DNA from 4 places in the Achromobacter sp. AONIH1 genome. Region 1 is predicted to be linked to each of the others. Evidence: predicted binding sites of a transcription regulator. Region 1 holds the regulator's gene; each other region holds the start of a gene.
The links. The regulator FNR, encoded in region 1, switches genes on or off when oxygen is low (the NO sensors DNR and NnrR bind a similar motif). The targets are predictions, from matches to a motif close to TTGATNNNNATCAA.

Region 1 (5,010 bases):
GGCGATCGCCTATTCCACCGAGATCATCCACATCTTCTTCGCGCGCGGCCTGCGCGCCGGGCCGAGGCAGCTGGACCAGGACGAGTTCCTGGACGTGATCAGCGCCCAGCCGTCCGAGCTGTATGAGGCCTGCGCCCGGGGAGAAGTGACGGACGCCAAGACCCTGACCTGCACGCTGTGGCTGCAGAACGTGCTGTCCGGCGCCTGGCAGCTGGACTGGCGCGACGACGCGGCCGGCTGAGCCCGTCCGCCTTCCGCCATGCCCTCGCATCCGGTCCTGATCCAGCCCTCGGGCCTGCGTTTCGATGCCGACGAGGACACGCCGCTGCTGCTGGCCGCGCAGGCCGGCGGCATCAAGCTGCCCAGCTCCTGCCGCAACGGCACCTGCCGCGCCTGCATGTGCCTCATGCTGGAGGGCGAGATCCGCTACCGCATCGAATGGCCGGGCCTGTCGCGCGACGAGAAGGAAGAGGGCTGGATCCTGCCCTGCGTGGCGCATGCCGTCACGGCGCTGGAGATCCAGTCCTTGCAGGCCGCGCCGCTGGAGCCGCCCGCGCCCGCGCCCGAGCGGGCGCTGACCGGAGCGCGACGCTAGCCGGCGCATGCCGGCGTGTGGCGCGTGGCCGGCGCGGGCCTATTGCGGCGGGCCGCCCGCGTCAGGCCCGCTTGCGCCCGCTGTCGCTATTCATGTCGGTGCATGGCCGATTCGCGGCGCGTGTCGCGCATGGTCGCGTACACCAGCAGCGACAGGAAGATCACGCCGGCCAGGTAGTAATAGAACCATTGCTCATGCCCCTGCTGCTTGAACCACAGGGCGATGGCGGGCGCCGTGCCGCCGAAGATCGACACGGTCACCGCATACGGCACGGCCACGCCGGTGGCGCGGATGTTGGTCGGGAACAGCTCGGCCTTCACCACGGCGTTGATCGAGGTGTAGCCGGCCGTGAAGACCCAGGCGCCGCAGATCAGCAGGAAGGCGATGAAGGGCGAGCGCGTCTGCGCCAGCGTGTACAGGATGGGCACGGTCAGCAGCGCGCCCGCGACGCCGAAGAACACCAGCAAGGGCTTGCGCCCGATGCGGTCGGACAGCGCGCCATACAGCGGCTGCAGGATCAGCGCGAAGATCAGCGAGGCGGCGATCACATAGGTGGTGACGATGTCAGAGAACCCCGCCGTCTGCCGGACGAAGGTCTGCATGTAGGTGGTGAAGGTGTAGAAGGCCGCCGTGCCGCCCGCCGTCAGGCCCACCACGATGGCCACCTCGCGCGGGTACTTCAGCAGGCCGCGCAGCGAACTGGTGCGCGGCTGGGTCTTGCTGGCGGCCTTGTAGGAGTCGGTCTCGGGCATGTCGCGCCGCATGAAGGCGGTCACGATGGCAAGCAGCGCGCCGATCACGAAGGGGATGCGCCAGCCCCAATCCACCAGCTGCTGGTGAGTCAGGAACACGTTCTGCAGCAGCAACAGCACCAGGATCGCGCTGAGCTGGCCGCCGATCAGCGTCACATACTGGAAGCTGGAATAGAAGCCGCGGTGCTCGGCGTCGGCGATCTCGGTCAGGTAGGTGGCGCTGGCGCCATATTCCCCGCCCAGGCTCAGCCCCTCGATCACGCGCGCCAGCGCCAGCAGCGCCGGCGCGGCCAGGCCGATGGAGGCGTAGGTGGGCGTGAGTGCGATGATCAGCGAGCCCACGCACATCATGCCCACCGACACCATCAGCGACAGCCGCCGGCCGTGCCGGTCCGCGATATGCCCGAACAGCCAGCCGCCCAGCGGCCGCACGATGAAGCCGGCCGCGAACAGCGTGGCGGCATTGAGCTGCTGGACGACGGGATCGTGCGAGGGGAAGAAGGCGGGGGCGAAGTACAGCGCGAAGGCGGTGTAGGCGTAGAAGTCGTACCACTCGACCAGGTTGCCCATGGAGCCGACGAAAATGGCCTTGATGCGGCGCTTCGCGTCGGCGACATCCAGATGCGTGTGCGTCATGGCGGTCCTTGCTGCTTGCCGGAATGGGAAACGCCGGCGCGGCCGCAAGCGCGCCGCCGCCAGCATGTCCCTATATTGCTCCCGGCCGCGCGAAATTGCACGCGCCGCCGCGCCATCGTTCAGCTTGCTGTCATGATTGGAGGGCGCCCTGGACGGTGCCTGGCGGGCGCTACTTGCCGCGCGGCTTGATCGGCTCGCAGGGCGCGGCCTTGTCCGTCCCGCGCGCGCCTTCGCCCAGCAGGGCCTGGGCGCCGCATTCCGAGCCGAACATGTTCTTGCCGTCGTGGCCCACGCCGCGCACTTCGTAGCCGGCGCGGTGCAGCGTGACCGGCTTGCCGCCGCGCGACGCGAGCAGGAACTCGTATTGCAGGTAGGCGGTGCCGCGCGCCAGTCGCGTGGAGCCCTGGGCTTCGGCGCCGCAGGTCTTGTCCAGCAGCCGGTGCTCGGGGTTGTTGTCGGCGCCGCCTAGCAGGTAGGTGACGTCGCGCGCCGCGTAGCGCACGAACAGCCGGGATTCCTCCTGGCCGCGCGCGTAGGCGGGCAGCTTGTCGGTGCCGTACTTGTACTGGTTGTAGGTGGGGCAGATGCCGCGTTCGTAGGGCGCGTAGCCCTTGCCGTCCGGGCGTGGCCGCTCGTTGGTCAGGTACAGGTAGGAAGAGGGATTGGCGATCACGTAGCGCAGCGCCAGCCCGTCGCGGCGCAGCGGGCCGTCGACGTTGTTCAGCACGGCGTAGCGTTGCACCAGCTGCGCGCCGCCGGAATGGCCGGCCAGCACGATGCCGGCCAGCGCGGGCAGGCGCTGGCGGTCGTCCAGGCTGCGCAGCAGGTCATCCAGAACCTGGAACGAGCTGACCGGCGCCGGCCGGCCGGCGGCCTGCACGCTGTCCTCGCCTTCTTCCCAGCTGGCCTTGCGCCACGCCGCCATGCCGGCGAAACCGGAATCGATGGAACCGGAAAAACGCGGCGCCAGCACCAGCGTGTCGCGCGCGCGCTCCGGATTGCGTTCCAGCAGGTCGGCCACGTATTCGTAATAGCGGTCGGCGTCGCGCTTGACGCCGTGGATCACCACCACCACCTGCTTGATGTCGGCCAGTTCGCCCTTGCCCAGCGGACGGTTGGCGTAGACCGGGATCTTGTAGCGATGGCCCGGCTTGCCCAGCTCGACGGTCTGCCAGCGCGCCGGCTTGGCCGGCTTGGGCGCGGGCGTGGCTTCGTCGTAGTCGTAGGGATCGGGCAGGGGCGTCTGCGCGGCGGCCGCCAGCGGGGCCATCAACGCCGCCAGCATCAGGCTGGCGGCCGGCAGGAAGGCGCGCGCGCGGCGCATGGGCGGCTTCAGCAGCTTTCTTGGCCCAGCAGCTGCTTGAGCGCAGGCTGGTCGAGGATGCGGACTTCGCGCTGGTTGATGCGGATCAGCCCATCGCGCGCGAAGCGCGAGAACAGCCGGCTTACCGTTTCCAGCGTCAGGCCCAGGTAGTTGCCGATTTCCTCGCGGCTCATGCGCAGCACGAACTCGGTGGACGAATAGCCCAGCGAGGCGTAGCGCTGCGACAGGTTCAACAGGAACGCCGCCAGGCGCTGCTCGGAACGCATCGAACCCAGCGAGGCCAGCATCTGGTGCGAACGCGTGATCTCGCGGCTCATCAGACGGCGGAACTGCTGCTGCAGCGAGGGCAGGTGGGTGGCGACGCGGTCGACTTCATTCAGGCGAATGACGCAGACTTCGGAGTCTTCCAGCGCGACGGCGGCCGACACGTGCTTGCCCTCGAGCATGCCGTCCATGCCGACGATCTCGCCGGGCAGGTGGAAACCGGTGATCTGGATCTGGCCAGTCGCGTCTTCGAGCTGCGTCTTCAGGCTGCCGAAGCGCACGCCATAGACCGCATCGAGGGGGTGATCCAGCGAGTACAGCGTCTTGCCCTTTTCAAGGCGCACGCGTTCCTTCACCAGTTCGTCCAGCTTTTCTACTTCGGCGGCTGCCATGCCCACGGGCACGCACACGTGTCCCAGCATACACGTGGAGCAATGGGCGGCATCTGGGGCTACGGGGACCCTTTTTTGCATATTGACCTCTATAGCGCCCGTCGAGCGGCGGGTAGCCGATGCGGGCATGAAGCGTGATGACAATTGGTATTGTAGTCCGTTGTTACTACGGGTGTCTTACGCGCTCGCGGCGTCCTTGGACAGGGACGCCGCGCGAGCGTTCCCCGCGTGGCGGTAAACGACCCAGTCCGTGACGTGATCGACGGCCGCGATGTCGCTGGCGGCGCCACGCCGCGCGGGATCTATCGGGTAGTACTGACAGGGCAGCTCCGCGCCGTCCGGGCCCGGCTGCGCGAGGCGCGCCAGCACGTCGCGGCGCAGGAAGCAGCCGGGCCGGCCGGGATGGTAGTCCTCGATCTCGTCCATCAATTGGATATGGGCCGGCTCGACCTGATAGATATCTCCTAGGACGCGACGCCCGTCAGCCACGGGAATCAGGCCGGGCCAGGCGCCGAAGTCGACCAGCCGGCCCGGCACGCTGGCCGCGCCGACCCGCCGTACCGCCGGCAGTCCACGGTCGGAGGCGGTCCGCTCCAGGTCGTTGATCTCGCCCGCGCGTAGCGTGCCGTAGACAAAAACGTATATGCTCATGATTCCTCAGGTTGCCGCACGTCGATAGAGTCCGCAAGGCCGGCAGGGTATTGAAATTCCCCGTCCCGGCCGCATATTCAGGTCATCGAGCCAGCCGGCGATGCATCGGTCAGGCTCCTCAACAAGCCAAACGACCACTATGCGATTCGACAAACTTACCACCAAGTTCCAACAGGCATTGGCGGACGCCCAGAGCCTGGCCGCCCGCAACGATCATCCCTACATTGAGCCCATACATGTGCTGTCCGCGCTGCTGTCCGATCCCGACAGCGGGGCCGGCAGCCTGCTGGCGCGCGCCGGCGTCGCCGTGAACCGGTTGCAGCCGGCCATCGAGCAGGCGCTCAAGTCCCTGCCTCAGGTGCAGGGCGATGACAACGTCCAGGTCGGCCGCGAGCT
Region 2 (5,010 bases), 1.2 Mb from region 1:
AATCTGCTGGCGGCGGGCGGCGCGGCGCGCGGCGTGTCGGGCAACGATGTGGCGGGCTATCTGTCGGGCAACGGCCTGCTCAGCGCCATCGCGGGCGGCCATATCGCCGCGGCGACGGCCGCCGGGATCGCGGGCACGGCGCTGGCCGATGAGCCGACTCCGTAGCGTCGCGCGGCCACAGGCATGCGCATGACTTTCATACAGGCATCCACGTTCATGGAGGCATCCAGGCATGAACACCTTGAGTAAGCAGCTGGCCCAGGGCCCGGTCCTCGCGCCCGGCGTGTACGACGCCTTGTCGGCGCTGGCCGCCGAGCAGGCCGGTTTCCAGGCCCTGTACCTGTCCGGCGCGTCCATCGCCTATACGCGGCTGGGCCGTTCCGACGTGGGCCTGACCACGTACAGCGAGGTCGAGGACACGCTGGCGCGCATCGCCGAACGGGTCCGGGCGCGCATCATCGTCGACGCCGACACCGGTTTCGGCAATGCACTGAACGTGCAGCGCACCGTGCGCGGCCTGGAGCGGGCCGGCGCGGCCATGATCCAGCTGGAGGACCAGACCTTTCCCAAGCGCTGCGGCCACCTGGACGGCAAGTCCGTGGTGCCGGCCGCCGAGATGTGCGGCAAGCTGCGCGCCGCCGTGGACGCGCGCCAATCGCGCGAGACTCTGATCCTGGCGCGTACCGACGCGCTGGCCTCGGAAGGGCTGGACGCGGCGCTGGAACGGGCCGAGCGCTATCTGGAAGCCGGCGCGGACGCCTTGTTCATCGAGGCCCTGCGCAGCGGCGAGCAGATGCGGGCGGCCTGCGGACGCTTCGCCGGCCGCGCGCCGCTGCTGGCCAACATGGTCGAGGGCGGCAAGACGCCGGTGCAGGGCGCGCAGGAGCTGGCCGCGCTGGGATTCGGCATCGTCATCTTTCCGGGCGGCACGGCGCGCGCGGTGGCCCACACGCTGGCGGGCTACTACGGCAGCCTGCGCCAGCACGGCAGCACGACGCCCTGGCGCGACCGCATGCTGGACTTCGACGGCCTGAACGCGATGATCGGCACGCCGGAACTGCTGGCGGCGGGCAAGCGCTACGAGGCTTGAGCGGCCGCGCGCGCGGCGGTTGCGGGCCGGCCACGCTCAGGCTGGCGCGGCGCAAGGGCGGGTCGGGCGTCTGGTTTAGAATCCCCTGGTTTCCCTGTCCGCCCGCATCGTCGCGCGCGGTTTGACGGCCATGCGCGCAGACACCAGCAACTACCGCGATCTCTTCCTCGACAACGTGCCCATGATGGACGCCCGCGCGCCCGTCGAGTTCGCCAAGGGCGCGTTTCCCGGCGTGGTGAATCTGCCGCTGATGACCGACGAAGAGCGCGAGCTGGTCGGCATCTGCTACAAGCAGCGCGGCCAGCAGGCCGCCATCGAGCTGGGGCACCGGCTGGTCGGCGGCGCCGTCAAGGCGGCCCGTCTCGACGCCTGGGCCGCGTTCGCGAAGGCGCATCCGGACGGCTACCTGTATTGCTTCCGGGGCGGCCTGCGTTCGCAGATCGTGCAGCAATGGCTGCGCGACGAGGCCGGCATCGCCTATCCGCGCGTGACCGGCGGCTACAAGGCCATGCGCGGCTTCCTGCTGGACACGCTGGACCGGGCCATCGCCGAATGCGATTTCCTGGTGCTGGGCGGCATGACCGGCACCGGCAAGACCGAGGTGCTGCGCCGGCTGGACGATGCGCTGGACCTGGAAGGGCACGCCAATCATCGCGGCTCCAGCTTCGGCAAGCGCGTGAGCGGCCAGCCCACGCAGATCAATTTCGACAATGCGCTGGCGATCGACATCCTGAGAAAACGCGCCGCCGGACACGCGCGCTTCGTGGTCGAGGACGAAGGCCAGGCCGTGGGCAGCTGCAGCCTGCCGCCCGCGCTGTACCAGGGCATGCAGCGCCATGGCCTGGTGTGGCTGGAGGACAGCCTGGAGAATCGCAAGCAGCGCATCCTGCGCGACTACGTGATCGACCTGGGCGCCGAGTTCGTGGCGGCCCACGGCGCCGAGCAGGGCCAGGCCCTGTTCGCGCAACGCCTGCGCCAGAGCCTGGACAACATCGCCAGGCGACTGGGCGGCGAGCGCCACAAGCGCCTGGCGGCCATCATGGACGAGGCGCTGCGCGGCCAGGCGCTGGGCCTGGGCGTGGCTGGTCACCTGGGCTGGATCGAGGGCCTGCTGTCGGAATACTACGATCCCATGTATGTCTACCAGCGCCAGCAGAAGGCCTCGCGCATCGTGTTCGCGGGGGACCAGGCGGCGGTGACGCAGTACCTGGCGCAACAGGCCGCGGCGCCGGCACGGCGATGACGCGCCGCCGCATCCGGGCAGGCCGGCGTCCCGGGCCCGGGATCAGGCGGCGTGGTCCGACGAACGCACCAGCAGCACGGGAACGGGCGCGCTGCGCAGGATGTTCTCGGCGCTGCTGCCCAGCACCAGGCGGCTGACGCCTCGCCGGCCGTGCGTGCCGATCACGATGAGATCGGCCTTCCACATTTCGGCTTCGGCGATGACGCGCTGCTGCACCGTTTTCTCCAGGTTTTCATAAAGCACGCTGTCCACGGTGACGCCGTGCTCGCGCGCCGTGTCGGCGGCGTGCTGGAGGATCGCCGCGCCGTCCTTGCGCAGCAGGTCCAGCAGCTCGCCGGCATAGTAGCCATAGCTGTCTATGCCCAGGGCGAACGAGAGTTCGTCGATCACATGGATCAGACGCAGCTCGCCATGCGTGAGCCGGGCCAGGCGGATGGCTTCCTGCAGGCCGCGGTCGGACGTGGGGCTGCCGTCGACGGGTACGAGAATGCGTTGGTACATGCGTGTGCTCCAGGAGACGGGGATTGCTTTACGGTAGTTCGGCGGGCGCGGGCCATGTTGACGGCCGTCAATAAATCGCGGTCCGGACGCCGCCATCGGAGTCGCCCGCATAACCGATAGCCGCGGGGGCCGCCTCGGGGGGACAATGGGAATCCCGGCGACGCCGCCGGCACCTCGTCATCGCGGGCACATGAACATGCAGAGTCCACTTCCATTCGCCGTCGCGCTGGGCATCGGCCTGCTGATCGGCGTGGAGCGCGAGCGGCGCAAGCGGACAGGATTGTCGCGCCCGGCCGCGGGCATACGCAGTTTCGCGCTGGCCTCGCTGCTGGGCGCGGTCTCCGTGCACCTGGGCGGGCCGGTGCTGCTGGGGCTGGCGGAGGTGGGGTTGGCCCTGCTGCTGCTGACCCGGGCGCCGGACGCGGGCCAGGGCATGGCCACGCGGGCCGCCTTGCTGCTGACGCTGGCGCTGGGCGGACTCTGCCTGCACGACCCGGCGCTGGCCTCCGGCCTGGCCGTCGCGGTCGCGATCCTGCTGGCGGCGCGATCCCGCCTGCACCGCTTCGTGCGCACGGTGCTGAGCCGCAACGAGCTGGTCGACGCGCTGATCCTGGCCGCGGGCGCGCTGGTCGTGCTGCCCCTGTTGCCAGACACGTACCTGGGGCCGTTCGACGCGCTGAATCCGCGCACCCTGTGGAAGTTCACGCTGCTGGTCATGACGATCAGCGCGGGTGGCCATGTGGCGCTGCGGCTGTTCGGGCCGCGCATCGGACTGCCGCTGGCCGGTTTCGCGTCCGGCTTCATTTCCAGCACGCTCACCGTCGGCACCATGGGCCAGCGCGTCGCCGCCGAGCCCCTGCTGATGGGGCCGGCGGTGGCGGGCGCGGTCCTGTCGTCGGTGTCCACGCTGGTGCTGATGGCCACCGTGCTGGCGGCGATCAGTCCCGCGGCCTTGCAGGCCCTGGCGCTGCCGCTGGCGTGCAGCGGGGCGGCCGCGCTGGCCTATGCCTTGCTGCTGCTGTTCAAGGCGATGCGGCAGAAGACGACCGCGCCGATCCAGGCCGGACGGCCCTTCACCTTGCAGGCGGCGCTGACGCTGGCGCTGGTGGCGGCGGCGGCCCTGATCGCGGCGGCGGCGCTGGACGCCTGGCTGGGGCCGCGCGGGATCACGGTGGCGGCGGTGCTGGGCGGCCTGGTCGACACGCACGCGGCGGCGGCGTCGGTGGCCGCGCTGGCGGCGGCGGACAGGATCGACCCGGCGCAGACGGTGGTGCCGGTGCTGGCGGCGCTGTCGGCCAACGCGGCTAGCAAGGCGGTGTACGCGGTGATCAGCGGCGGCCGCCGCTACGCGGTCCAGGTGATTCCCGGGCTGTTGCTGATGATCGCCGCCGCCTGGGCGGGCTACGCGGCGGTTTGAGCGTGACGGTCGGCGCCGGCCACGGCGCCTGGGGTGGCCTGGGCCAGGAAGCGGGCGGCGCCTTCGGCGATTTCCGCCATCCGTTCCTGCCAGGGGTTCTGGCCGCTGATCAGGGCGGCCGAGGCCGAGCTGGATATGTCGCGGGTCATTTTTTCCAGGTCGCGGAAATAGGCCAGTTCGCGTTCCATCAGGTCCGTCATGAGCTGCTGCTGCACGGCCAGCAGGGCCGTCATCGAGCCGGCCCCGTCGATATCGGCGGCGGCCTTCTGGGCGAAGGCCTGCATTTCCTTGTCGGTCTTGAGCTGCAGCGTGCGCAACTGCCGTAGCGCTTCGTAGTAGCTCGAGGCGTTGGCCACGAGGCTGTTGAGCGCGTACTTGTACAGGGCTGCGTAGGGGGTGTATTCGACTTGCATGGCGATGTCCTCTGGAGCGGGGGCAGGGCCGGCGTCGCGATGGCGGCGCCGGCTCGTCGATCCCAGCTTAGGATTTCCCAGCCGGCGGATGTTGACCAAACTCAACTAGCGGGTTCCACGCGGGGCGGTTCCCCTGGCTCAGCCGCTGCTCATGCGGCGCAGCGCGTCGATGTCGGGCAGTTTCAGGTGGCGCTTGCTGACCTGCAGCAGGGAGGCGGCCTGCAGCCGCGAGAACACCCGGCTCACCGTCTCGATCTCCATGCCCAGGTAGTTGGCGATGTCCTCGCGCGTCATTTTCAGGATGAACTCGCGCGCGGAATAGCCATGCGCGGCCATCTGCTCGGAG
Region 3 (5,010 bases), 150 kb from region 1:
CCATTTCGCGGGTCGGCTGGTGAATATCCATCCTTCGCTGCTGCCGGCCTTCCCTGGCCTGCACACCCATGCCCAGGCGCTGGCCACGGGCGTGCGCGTGCACGGCTGCACCGTGCATTTCGTCACCCCGGTGCTGGACCACGGCCCCATCATCGCCCAGGGCTGCGTGCCGGTGCTGGCCGGCGACACGCCGGATTCGCTGGCCAATCGCGTGCTGGAAGTCGAGCACCGGGCTTTTCCGGCCGCCGTGCGCTGGCTGGCCGAAGGCCGGGTTACGCTGACGCCTGACCACCGGGTGGACGTGCAGGGCGATCCCGAGCGCCTGTTCACCTGGTCGCCGGCCGCCTGACGGCCCGCCATCATCCGGCCATCAGGCCCGCAATCGCATTTACCAGGGCGGATCGATGCCGCCTTATTTGGAATACACCATGAGCAAACCCCAATCTCCGCGTTCCCGTCCGGCCGCCGCCAAGGCGGGCGAAGGGCGCGACGGACGGTCTTTCTTCTCGCGCCCGAAGGGCGAGGCCCGCGCCACGGTCGAGCGTTCCGAGCGGCCCGCCCGGGCCTCGGGGCCTGATGGCGGCCGTGGCGGCCATGCCGAGCCGCGCGCGCGCCGTGACGCGCCGGCGGGGCGGCGGGACGACGGGGCGGGCGCCAGCCGCCGCGAATACGGCCGCGACGGGCGCCAGGACGGTCGTCGCGAACACGAAGGCCATCGTGAGCACGCCGGCCAGGATCGCCGCGAGCAAGGCGGCGGTCGCGAGGGGGCGCGCGCTTATGGTCGCAATGAGCGGCAGGGCGATGCCGGCCGTCGCGAGGCTCCGCGCGGCCAGGAAGGACGCCGGGAATACTCCCGTGATGATCGTCAGGATGCGCGCCGGGAATATGCCGGCGGCGCTCGCCAGGACGGCCGCCGGGAGCCGGGCCGTGACGATCGCCAGCAGGATCGCCGTGGTGAATACAACTACAACAGCCGCGACAGCCGTTCGCAGGGACGCCCGGAATACGCCCGGGACGATCGCCGCGATGGCCGTTTCGACGGGCGTCGCGAGCAGGGCCATGCCGGTCGGGGCGATGAACGCCACGGCCAGCGCGCCTATCAGGACGGGCCGAGCGGCCAGAATCGCCAAGGCCCCCGTTTCGACGGCGGCCGCGACGACCGCGATTTCCGTGGAGAGCGTGATGGCCGTCCGGGCGCCGAGCGCCGCGATGGACGCCCGGGCCAGGATTCCCGTCCGACGTCCGGCCACGGCGGTCCGCGAGGCGGGCAGGCTCGCGCATCGCAGCCGTCGCGCCCACGCCAGCCCTATGCCGCCATTCGCATCGACCAGGTGCAGCGCGTGCTGGGCGAGATCCTGCAATGGACCTATCCGGCGGACGCGGCCTTGTCGCACTGGCTGCGCGGCCATCCCGGCCTGGGCGCCCGCGACCGCTCCGAAGTCGCCGAAGCCGTCTACGACGTGCTGCGGCATCTGCGGCGCTACCGCCAGTACGGTGAAAGCGGCGTTGGCCCGGCCTCGCGCCGTCTGGCCATCCTGGGCCTGGCCGCCACGCTGGGCGCGCAGGAATTGGCCGAAGGGCTGGACGCGGCCGAGGCCGAATGGCTGCAGCGCGTGTCGCGCATCGATCCGGCCACGTTGCCGCGCGCGGTGCGGGGCAGCATTCCCGACTGGCTGGACGAGCGTTTGTCCGCCATGGACAGCCCGGACACGCTGATCGAGGCGCTGAACCGCCAGGCCAGCCTGGACCTGCGCGTCAATCCGCTCAAGGCCGAGCGCGATGCCATGCTGGTCGAGCTGCAGCAGAGCGCCGGTCGCTACGAGCCGGTCGCCATGCCGTATTCGCCCTGGGGCATCCGCATGGAGGGCCGTCCGGCCATCAACCGTTGGGCCCAGTTCGAGAACGGCAGCATCGAGGTGCAGGACGAGGGCAGCCAGCTGCTGGCCCTGCTGGTGGCGCCGCGGCGCGGCGAGATGATCATCGATTTCTGCGCCGGCGCGGGCGGCAAGACGCTGCTGCTGGGCGCGCTGATGCGCTCGACCGGCAGGCTGTACGCCTTCGATGTGTCGGCCGCGCGTCTGGCGCGCGCCAAGCCGCGTTTTGCCCGCAGCGGACTGTCCAATGTGGTTCCCGTGGCCATCGACAGCGAGAACGACACCCGCATCAAGCGCCTGGCCGGCAAGGCCCAGCGCGTGCTGGTCGACGCGCCGTGCAGCGGCATCGGCACGCTGCGCCGCAATCCCGACCTGAAATGGCGCCAGCACCCCGAGGCGCTGGCCGAGCTGGGCCAGCTGCAGGAGCGCATTCTGAACAGCGCCGCGCGCTGCGTGGCGCCGGGCGGTCGGCTGGTGTACGCCACCTGCAGCCTGCTGGCCGAGGAAAACGAGGTCCAGGCCGAGCGCTTCCTGGCCAGCCACCCCGAGTTCGAGCGCCTGGACGCCGCGGCCATCCTGGCCGGACGTTGCGAGAACCTGAAGCTGGAAGGCCCTTACGTGCAACTGCGGCCCGACCTGCACGGTACCGACGGCTTCTTCGCCGCCGTGTTCGAGCGCAAGAAGGCGGGCGCGAAGACGGAGCAGGATGCCGAGCCGTTGGCGCTCGAGGCCGAGGGCGAGATGGACGACGCATCGCCGCAAGCCGGGCAGGATGCCGGCGCACAGACGGATTCGGCAGCCGGCGAAACCGCCTGAGTCCCCAGGGGATCTTCGATCAGCGGCGCCCCGGCTTTCCGCCGGGGCGCCGTTTTCATCAGGGCGCGGGCGCGACGTTCAAGGTAGCGCTGTAGCGACGGATGCCCAGTGTCTTGTTCTGGTATTTCACTTCCCAGGCCAGGGTGTCCGCGCCGGGCTGGCCGGTCTGGTAAACCACCTGGGCGATCGGCACAGCCTTGTAGGCGCAGCGACCCGAATCACTCGATTGTCCCTGGGTATGGGCCACGTTGGCTGAACCCAGGTGCGGCGGCAGGGTGATCGTCACTTTTGGCGCCCTCAGGGCCAAGCAATCCGACCCTCTTATTTCGTAGTAAGAAGCCAACACCGTCACGTCTCCCACTTTCAATGACTGGGCGCAGGCGCCGCCGGCATAAGCCAGGGTCGCGGCGGCCAGCAGGGGGATTAAATGGGGACGTATAATTGAAACAGGCATCGGAACGGGTTCGAAGTGGAGGACTGAGGGCAGGGGCGAAGTTTGCCTCCAGTCCGTGGCCGTATCAAGACGGGCGCACCTGACTGGAACTTTAACGGCCCGGGCCGGCCAAAACCTGACGTCCGCGCCAATTCCCTTGAAACAGGCGCTGCGGGCCGCGCCATCCGGCGCGGGCCACGCAGGCGAGGACGTATCGCGACGCGCCTGAAATGTTTTTGCGGAAAATTCGGTTCATTGGCGGCTTGCCTGCGGGTTTTTCAGCAGGTTTCTTGCCAGCCAAACGGGGCTTAGTCCTTGATTTCTCTCAATAACTATTTTGAAACTCCCTTGTCATAAGCAGGCAAAGGTAAGCTAAACTTCAGGCACTCTTTACGCGAGGCTCACAAAAGCTTTATGGATTACATCCTTTCCTTCATTGCCGGCGGTCTGACCCAAGCCACCTGGTGGCAGGTCGTGGTTTTCACGCTGGTGGTGACGCACATCACGATCGTCTCGGTCACCGTCTTCCTCCATCGCAGCCAGGCGCACCGCGGTCTGGACCTGCATCCCGCCGTCATGCATTTCTTCCGCTTCTGGCTCTGGATGACGACGGGCATGGTCACCAAGGAATGGGTCGCCATTCACCGCAAGCACCACGCCAAGTGCGAAAAGGAAGGCGATCCCCATTCGCCCATCCTGTTCGGCATCTGGAAGGTGCTGTTCCGTGGCGCCGAGCTCTACCGCGAAGAATCCAACAACAAGGAAACCATGGCCAAGTTCGGCCACGGCACGCCTGACGACTGGCTCGAGCGCAACGTCTACAGCAAGCACAGCCTGTGGGGCGTGCTGACCATGCTCGCCATCGACGTGGCCCTGTTCGGCGCCATCGGCCTGACCGTCTGGGCCGTGCAGATGGCCTGGATCCCGTTCTGGGCCGCCGGCGTGGTCAATGGCATCGGCCACTACTGGGGCTACCGCAACTACAACAGCCCGGACACCAGCACCAACGTGTTCCCCTGGGGCATCGTGATCGGCGGCGAAGAGCTGCACAACAACCACCACGCTCACGGCACGTCGGCCAAGTTCTCGGCCAAGTGGTACGAATTCGACATCGGCTGGTGCTACATCAACATCCTGAAGTTCCTGGGCCTGGCCAAGATCAAGAAGGTCGCGCCCAAACTCAAGCTGGATGACTCGCGCACCGGCATCGACCTGCGCACGCTGCAGGGCGTGATCACGCACCGCTACGAAGTCATGGCCCGCTACGCCGACATCATCAAGAGCGCCGCCCGCGAAGAGCTGGCCAAGATGAAGGCCTCGCGTCAGGAAGGCAACGCCGAATGCGGCTGGAGCAAGCTGCACAAGGTGCGCCGCGCCATTCACCGCAACGAGGACATCCTCCAGCCCGAGCAGCTGCAGGCCGTCGATCAGGCCATCGCCCAGAACAAGTCGCTGTCCACGCTGGTGCAGATGCGCCGCGAGCTAGGCCGCATCTGGGAAAGTTCCAGCGCCAGCAGCGAACAGCTGCTCCATGACCTGCAGGCCTGGTGCCAGCGCGCCCAGCAAAGCGGCATCGCCGGGCTCGAGCAATTCGCTCAACGTCTGCGCCGCTACGCGGCATGATGCTAGAGAAGCTCAACCCCGAACAACGCGCCGCAGTAACGTTAGAACCGCAGCACGCCCTGGTCCTGGCCGGGGCGGGCAGCGGCAAGACCCGGGTGCTCACCACCCGCATGGCCTGGCTGATTCAAACCGGCCAGGCTTCGCCTTTTGGGCTGCTGGCTGTCACGTTCACCAATAAGGCCGCCCGCGAGATGCTGGCGCGGATGTCGTCCATCCTGCCGATCGACACGCGCGGTCTCTGGATCGGCACCTTCCACGGGCTGT
Region 4 (5,010 bases), 280 kb from region 1:
CGGCCCTCGGTGGTGCAGGTGGTGTCCTGGGCGGCGTCCAATGGCGACCGTTCCGAGAACGGCGATTATCTCTACGGCAAGAAACGTCTGCGCGAGATCGACCGCCGCATGCGCTTCCTGACCAAGCGCCTGGACATCGCCGAAGTGGTCGATCCCGCCATCCAGCCCAACCGCGACCAGGTCTTTTTCGGCGCCACCGTGCTGTACTCGGACAAGGCCGGCGAGGACCACACCGTCACCATCGTCGGGGTGGATGAGGCCGAGCCGCTGGCCGGCAAGATCAGCTGGATCTCGCCCGTGGCGCGCGCGCTGATCAAGGCCAGGGAAGGCGACACCGTGGTGCTGCGCACGCCGGGCGGCATCGAGGAACTGGATATCCTGGAAGTACGGTATCCGCCGGGTTGATGCGGATCCTCGCCAGCAAGAGAGGCTGCAAGTCTGGCATCGCCGACCACTGCAAGAACGCTGTGACCGGGGCCGCGCGGAGCCGGCTTTGCCGGTCCGCAGCGGCGCCCCCATGAGTGGGAGGCGCGTGAGCGCCTCGGGGGTGGCCGTCTACCTGAAATCGGCGAAGGCCTGCACGATTTCCGCCTGCGTGTTCATCACGAACGGGCCGTAACCCACCACAGGCTCGTCGATCGGCTCGCCCGACAGCACCAGGAAGACGGCGTCGTTGTTGGCTTCGACCGTAATATCCTCGCCGTCCCGCGAGAACAGCGCCAGCTGCGCATCGCGCGCCACCGACTCGCCGTTCACCAACAGCGTGCCGCGCAGCGCCACCAGCATGCTGTTGCGGCCCGATGCGATCGGAAAGCGCGCCGACTTGCCGGCCGCCAACCGCACGTCCCAGACATCCATCGGCGTATGGGTGCGCGCCGGCCCCGCGTGGCCCGCATAGCTGCCGGCGATCACGCGCAGCGTGCCGGCGCCGTCGGGCAGATCCACGGACGGGATGTCGGCGGCCTGGATGCCCTGGTAGCCGGCCGGCCCCATCTTGTCCTTGGCGGGCAGGTTGACCCACAGCTGCACCATTTCCAGCTCGCCGCCCTGGCGGGTGAACGCGTCGGAATGGAATTCCTCGTGCACGATGCCCGAGGCCGCCGTCATCCACTGCACGTCGCCGGGACCGATGACGCCGCCATTGCCGGCGGAGTCGCGGTGCGCGACCTCGCCGCTGTAGACGATGGTCACGGTCTCGAAGCCGCGATGCGGGTGCTGGCCCACGCCGCGCGGACGCCCGGCCGGCTCGAAATGCGCCGGGCCGGCGTAGTCCAGCAGCAGGAAGGGGCTGGTGTCCTTGTCCCTGTCGTTGTACGAGAACAGCGAGCGCACCGGAAAGCCGTCGCCCACCCAGTGGGGACGGGGGCTGGCGTGCAGGCCGAGGATCTTCTTCATGGCGTCAGTTCCTGTTGCGCGGCCCCTGCGGGGCCGTTCGTCATGAGTAAGAAGATAAGGGCGGCCCGGCCATAGCGGTAGTGCCGCCGCTGGCAAGCACCGTTCCATCCATCGGACGATCACGGGCCGGCATCGCGCATCGGGCTTGCGCCGTCCGGCAATCGACGTTCGCGAACGGCGCGCTATCCTTGCGGCATGAAAAAGACAGACAGCGCTCCTGCCGCCGGGCGGCCCGCCAGCCAGGCCGCGCGCCACGCGCGGGACGGGGCGGCGCCGGCGGACGCGCCGGTCCTGCAGGGCTTCGCCCCGGTGACGACGCCGCAGGCCCGGGTGCTGGTGCTGGGCTCCATGCCCGGCGCCATCTCGCTGCGCCAGGGCCGCTACTACGCGCATCCGCGCAACGCCTTCTGGCCGATCGCGGCCGAGATCCTCGGCTTCGATCCGGCGCTGGACTATGCCTTGCGGCTGGAGCGCTTGACGCAGGCCGGCGTGGCCTTGTGGGACGTGCTGCAAGGGTGCGAGCGCGAAGGCAGCCTGGACGCCGACATCCGCAATGCGGTGCCCAACGACTTCGCCGGCTTCCTGCGCGCGCATCCGCGGCTGCGCCGCGTTTGCCTGAACGGCGGCAAGGCCGCCAGCCTGTTCCGGCGCCAGGTGCTGCCGTCGCTGCCGGCCGCGCTGGCCGACCCGCTCGTCTGCCTGGACCTGCCGTCGACCAGCCCGGCGCATGCCGCCATCAGCTATGAACAGAAGCTGGCCGCCTGGCGGTCCGGCTTGAGCCTGCCCGCCGGGCAGGGCTGAGCGCCCACGCCCGTTGCCTTTCCGGCCGGCGGATGCCGCCGCCCGCCGCCGTCTGTCGCCTGTGGCCGTCAGACGTCATCCGTCGCCCGCCGCCGGGCATTCGCGCGCGTCCATGTGCGTCCAGGCGTGGCCGGACCGCGATTTTCCCACTATTCCGTCCCCTAATTGATCCAGGTCAACGCTCTATATAACTCCGGGTGATAAGTTAATTCCAACAACTAGCTGAAAGCACGGAGAAGCATATGCGTACCCCCCCAAGCCCCCCGGAAACCCCTCTCCCGGGCAAGCGAGGCTTCCTGAAGGGATTGCTCGGGCTGGGGGCCGCGGCCACCGTCATACCGATACACGCCGAGGCCATGCCCGGCATCAACGGCCAGCCGCCACGGCGGCCGGGCATGGCTGGCAAGCGCTACGGCATGCTGGTGGACATGCGCAAGTGCATCGGCTGCCAGTCCTGTACGGTCAGCTGTTCGCTGGAGAACCAGCCGCCAGTGGGGCAGTTCCGCACCACCGTGCTGCAGTACGAGGTCGTGCCCGACCAGGGCCAGGCCGCCATGGTCATGCTGCCGCGCCTGTGCAACCACTGCGACAACCCGCCCTGCGTGCCGGTCTGTCCGGTGCAGGCCACCTTCCAGCGCGAGGACGGCATCGTGCTGGTCGACAACGAACGCTGCGTGGGTTGCGCCTACTGCGTGCAGGCCTGTCCGTATGACGCGCGCTTCATCAACCACGAGACCCAGGCCGCCGACAAGTGCACGTTCTGCGAGCACCGGCTCGAGGTCGGCCTGCTGCCGGCCTGCGTGGAAAGCTGCGTGGGCGGCGCGCGCATCATCGGCGACCTGAACGATCCGGACAGCGCGATCTCGCGCCTGATGGCCGAGAACAAGGCCGACATCAAGGTGCTCAAGCCCGAGATGAAGACCGATCCGCACGTCTATTACATCGGATTGCCCGACGCGTTCGTGCATCAGGTGGACGGCCAGGGCGGCGTGCGGCTGGCCGGTGGACATTGAGACGGGAAGGGGATTTTCATGCAGATTTCTGAATTGCTCACGCCGGTCTACGACGCCGCCTGGCTGCCCTGGGCCGTGCAGTATTTCTTCCTGGTCGGCATCAGCGCCACGACGGCGTTGACGGCGGCCTTCTCGGCCTTCGGCAAGCCCGGCTCGCCGGCGCGGCGGCTGTTGCCGTCGGCGGTGGCGGTGCTGCTGGTCAGCGCCATCGCCGCGCCCATCTCGCTGCTGGCCGACCTGCACCAGCCGGGCCGCTTCTGGCATTTCTACGCGCATGCCACGCCCTGGTCGTGGATGTGGCTGGGCGCCTTGCTGCTGCCCTGCTTCGTGGGGCTGGCCGTGCTGTTTGGCGCGGCCTGGTGGTGGGGCCGCACGGGCCTGATGCGCCTGCTGGGCGTGGCGCTGGCCCTGTCGGCCGTGTCCATCCTGGTCTACACCGGCGCCGAGGTCATGGTGCTGCGCTCGCGGCCGCTGTGGCACACGGTGTTCCTGCCGGTGAACTTCGCGCTGACCGCCTGGCTGGGCGCGCTGGGCGCCATGTTCCTGGTGGCGCGCTGGCTGCCCGGCGGGCTCAAGGCGCTGCCGGTGGACATGCTGCGCCAGCTCAGCCTGAGCGCGGTGGTGCTGATGGCGCTGGGCGCGGGGGCCTGGGCCGTGCTGGGCCTGCTGGGCGTGGACCCGTCGTTCGAGGCCGCGCTGCGCCTGTTCCGCGAATTCCCGATCTGGCGCATCAGCCTGGCCGGCGCGGTCGCCACGGGCTTCTGCATCGTCGGCCTGCTGCAGAAGCCGGCCCGCGCGCTGGCCACGCCGCTGGCCTCGGGCGCACTGGCGCTGACCATGCTGGCGGCGGCCTGGATCTTCCGCTGGGTGGTGTTCATGAGCGTGCAGGGCGTGCCGAAGTATGGCGCCGGCCTGTACCTGTACGACATGCCCTGGGGCAGCGACGGGCTGCTGGGCATGGCGGGCGTGCTGGGTCTGTGCGTGGCGCTGGTCGCGGCGGTGACTTACGCGCTGGACCTGTTCCCGGCCCGCGACCGCGGCGTGTCGGCCTGAGCCGGCGGCAGCAAGGATTGAGGAAAGAGTAGCTATGGACAAGCAACACGAAGACGACAAGACCGGCAAGCCCGGCATGGCGCAGGACGCGCCGGAATCGACCCAGGAACAGCCGCGCGACGAAGCCCGGCGCAAGCTGATGCTGCGCGGCGGCGTGGTGGCGGGTGGCATGGCCGCGTTCGCCGCCGGCTACGGCGAGACCGTGGTCAAGGCCGTCAAGGGCCTGGCGCAAGGCACGGCCGGCGCGCCCACGGCGCATGCGGTGCGAGGCAATTCGTTGACGCCCGAGTTCCGCATCGACCCGGTCTCCGGCGTGCTGAGCGCCCAGCCGGGACAGACGGTCAGCCCGTCGAGCTGCCTGGGCTGCTGGACGCAGTGCGGCGTGCGCCTGCGCGTGGACGCCAAGGAAAACCGCATCCTGCGCGTGGCCGGCAATCCGTATCATCCGCTGGCCACCACGCGCCCGGCCGCCATGGAGACGCCGGTGCGCGAAGTCTACGCGCAGCTGGGCGGCGACAACGGCCTGGAAGGCCGCGCCACGTCCTGTGCGCGCGGCTCGGCCATGCTGGAGCAGCTGCACAGCCCGTATCGCGTGCTGCAGCCGCTCAAGCGCGTCGGTCCGCGCGGCGCCGGCAAGTGGCAGACCATTTCCTTCGAACAGCTGGTGCAGGAAGTGTGCGAGGGTGGCGACCTGTTCGGCGAGGGCCATGTGGACGGCCTGCGCGCGATCTACGACCGCGAGACGCCG

Region 2: the regulator FNR is predicted to act here: its motif matches at 2,892-2,905, upstream of C2U31_RS19295 (universal stress protein).
Region 3: the regulator FNR is predicted to act here: its motif matches at 3,439-3,452, upstream of C2U31_RS24105 (fatty acid desaturase).
Region 4: the regulator FNR is predicted to act here: its motif matches at 2,362-2,375, upstream of dsrO (sulfate reduction electron transfer complex DsrMKJOP subunit DsrO).

The regions. Positions count from the first base shown of each region.
Region 1 covers NZ_CP026124.1:5,414,247-5,419,256, reverse strand. Annotated here, with positions in the region: gene C2U31_RS24775 (NUDIX domain-containing protein) at 1-241, shown strand, start outside; gene C2U31_RS24770 (2Fe-2S iron-sulfur cluster-binding protein) at 260-595, shown strand; gene C2U31_RS24765 (MFS transporter) at 682-1,983, opposite strand; gene C2U31_RS24760 (hypothetical protein) at 2,153-3,307, opposite strand; gene fnr (fumarate/nitrate reduction transcriptional regulator Fnr) at 3,316-4,044, opposite strand; gene C2U31_RS24750 (gamma-glutamylcyclotransferase) at 4,141-4,614, opposite strand; gene clpB (ATP-dependent chaperone ClpB) at 4,754-5,010, shown strand, end outside.
Region 2 covers NZ_CP026124.1:4,191,234-4,196,243, forward strand. Annotated here, with positions in the region: gene C2U31_RS19280 (FAD-dependent oxidoreductase) at 1-165, shown strand, start outside; gene C2U31_RS19285 (oxaloacetate decarboxylase) at 233-1,090, shown strand; gene mnmH (tRNA 2-selenouridine(34) synthase MnmH) at 1,221-2,333, shown strand; gene C2U31_RS19295 (universal stress protein) at 2,376-2,834, opposite strand; gene C2U31_RS19300 (MgtC/SapB family protein) at 3,031-4,251, shown strand; gene C2U31_RS19305 (hypothetical protein) at 4,236-4,664, opposite strand; gene C2U31_RS19310 (helix-turn-helix domain-containing protein) at 4,803-5,010, opposite strand, start outside.
Region 3 covers NZ_CP026124.1:5,260,381-5,265,390, reverse strand. Annotated here, with positions in the region: gene purN (phosphoribosylglycinamide formyltransferase) at 1-349, shown strand, start outside; gene C2U31_RS24120 (hypothetical protein) at 360-1,361, opposite strand; gene C2U31_RS24115 (RsmB/NOP family class I SAM-dependent RNA methyltransferase) at 1,341-2,690, shown strand; gene C2U31_RS31030 (hypothetical protein) at 2,749-2,976, opposite strand; gene C2U31_RS24105 (fatty acid desaturase) at 3,538-4,746, shown strand; gene C2U31_RS24100 (UvrD-helicase domain-containing protein) at 4,743-5,010, shown strand, end outside.
Region 4 covers NZ_CP026124.1:5,136,479-5,141,488, reverse strand. Annotated here, with positions in the region: gene greB (transcription elongation factor GreB) at 1-405, shown strand, start outside; gene C2U31_RS23545 (pirin family protein) at 556-1,395, opposite strand; gene C2U31_RS23540 (DNA-deoxyinosine glycosylase) at 1,591-2,196, shown strand; gene dsrO (sulfate reduction electron transfer complex DsrMKJOP subunit DsrO) at 2,439-3,209, shown strand; gene nrfD (NrfD/PsrC family molybdoenzyme membrane anchor subunit) at 3,228-4,262, shown strand; gene C2U31_RS23525 (tetrathionate reductase subunit A) at 4,339-5,010, shown strand, end outside.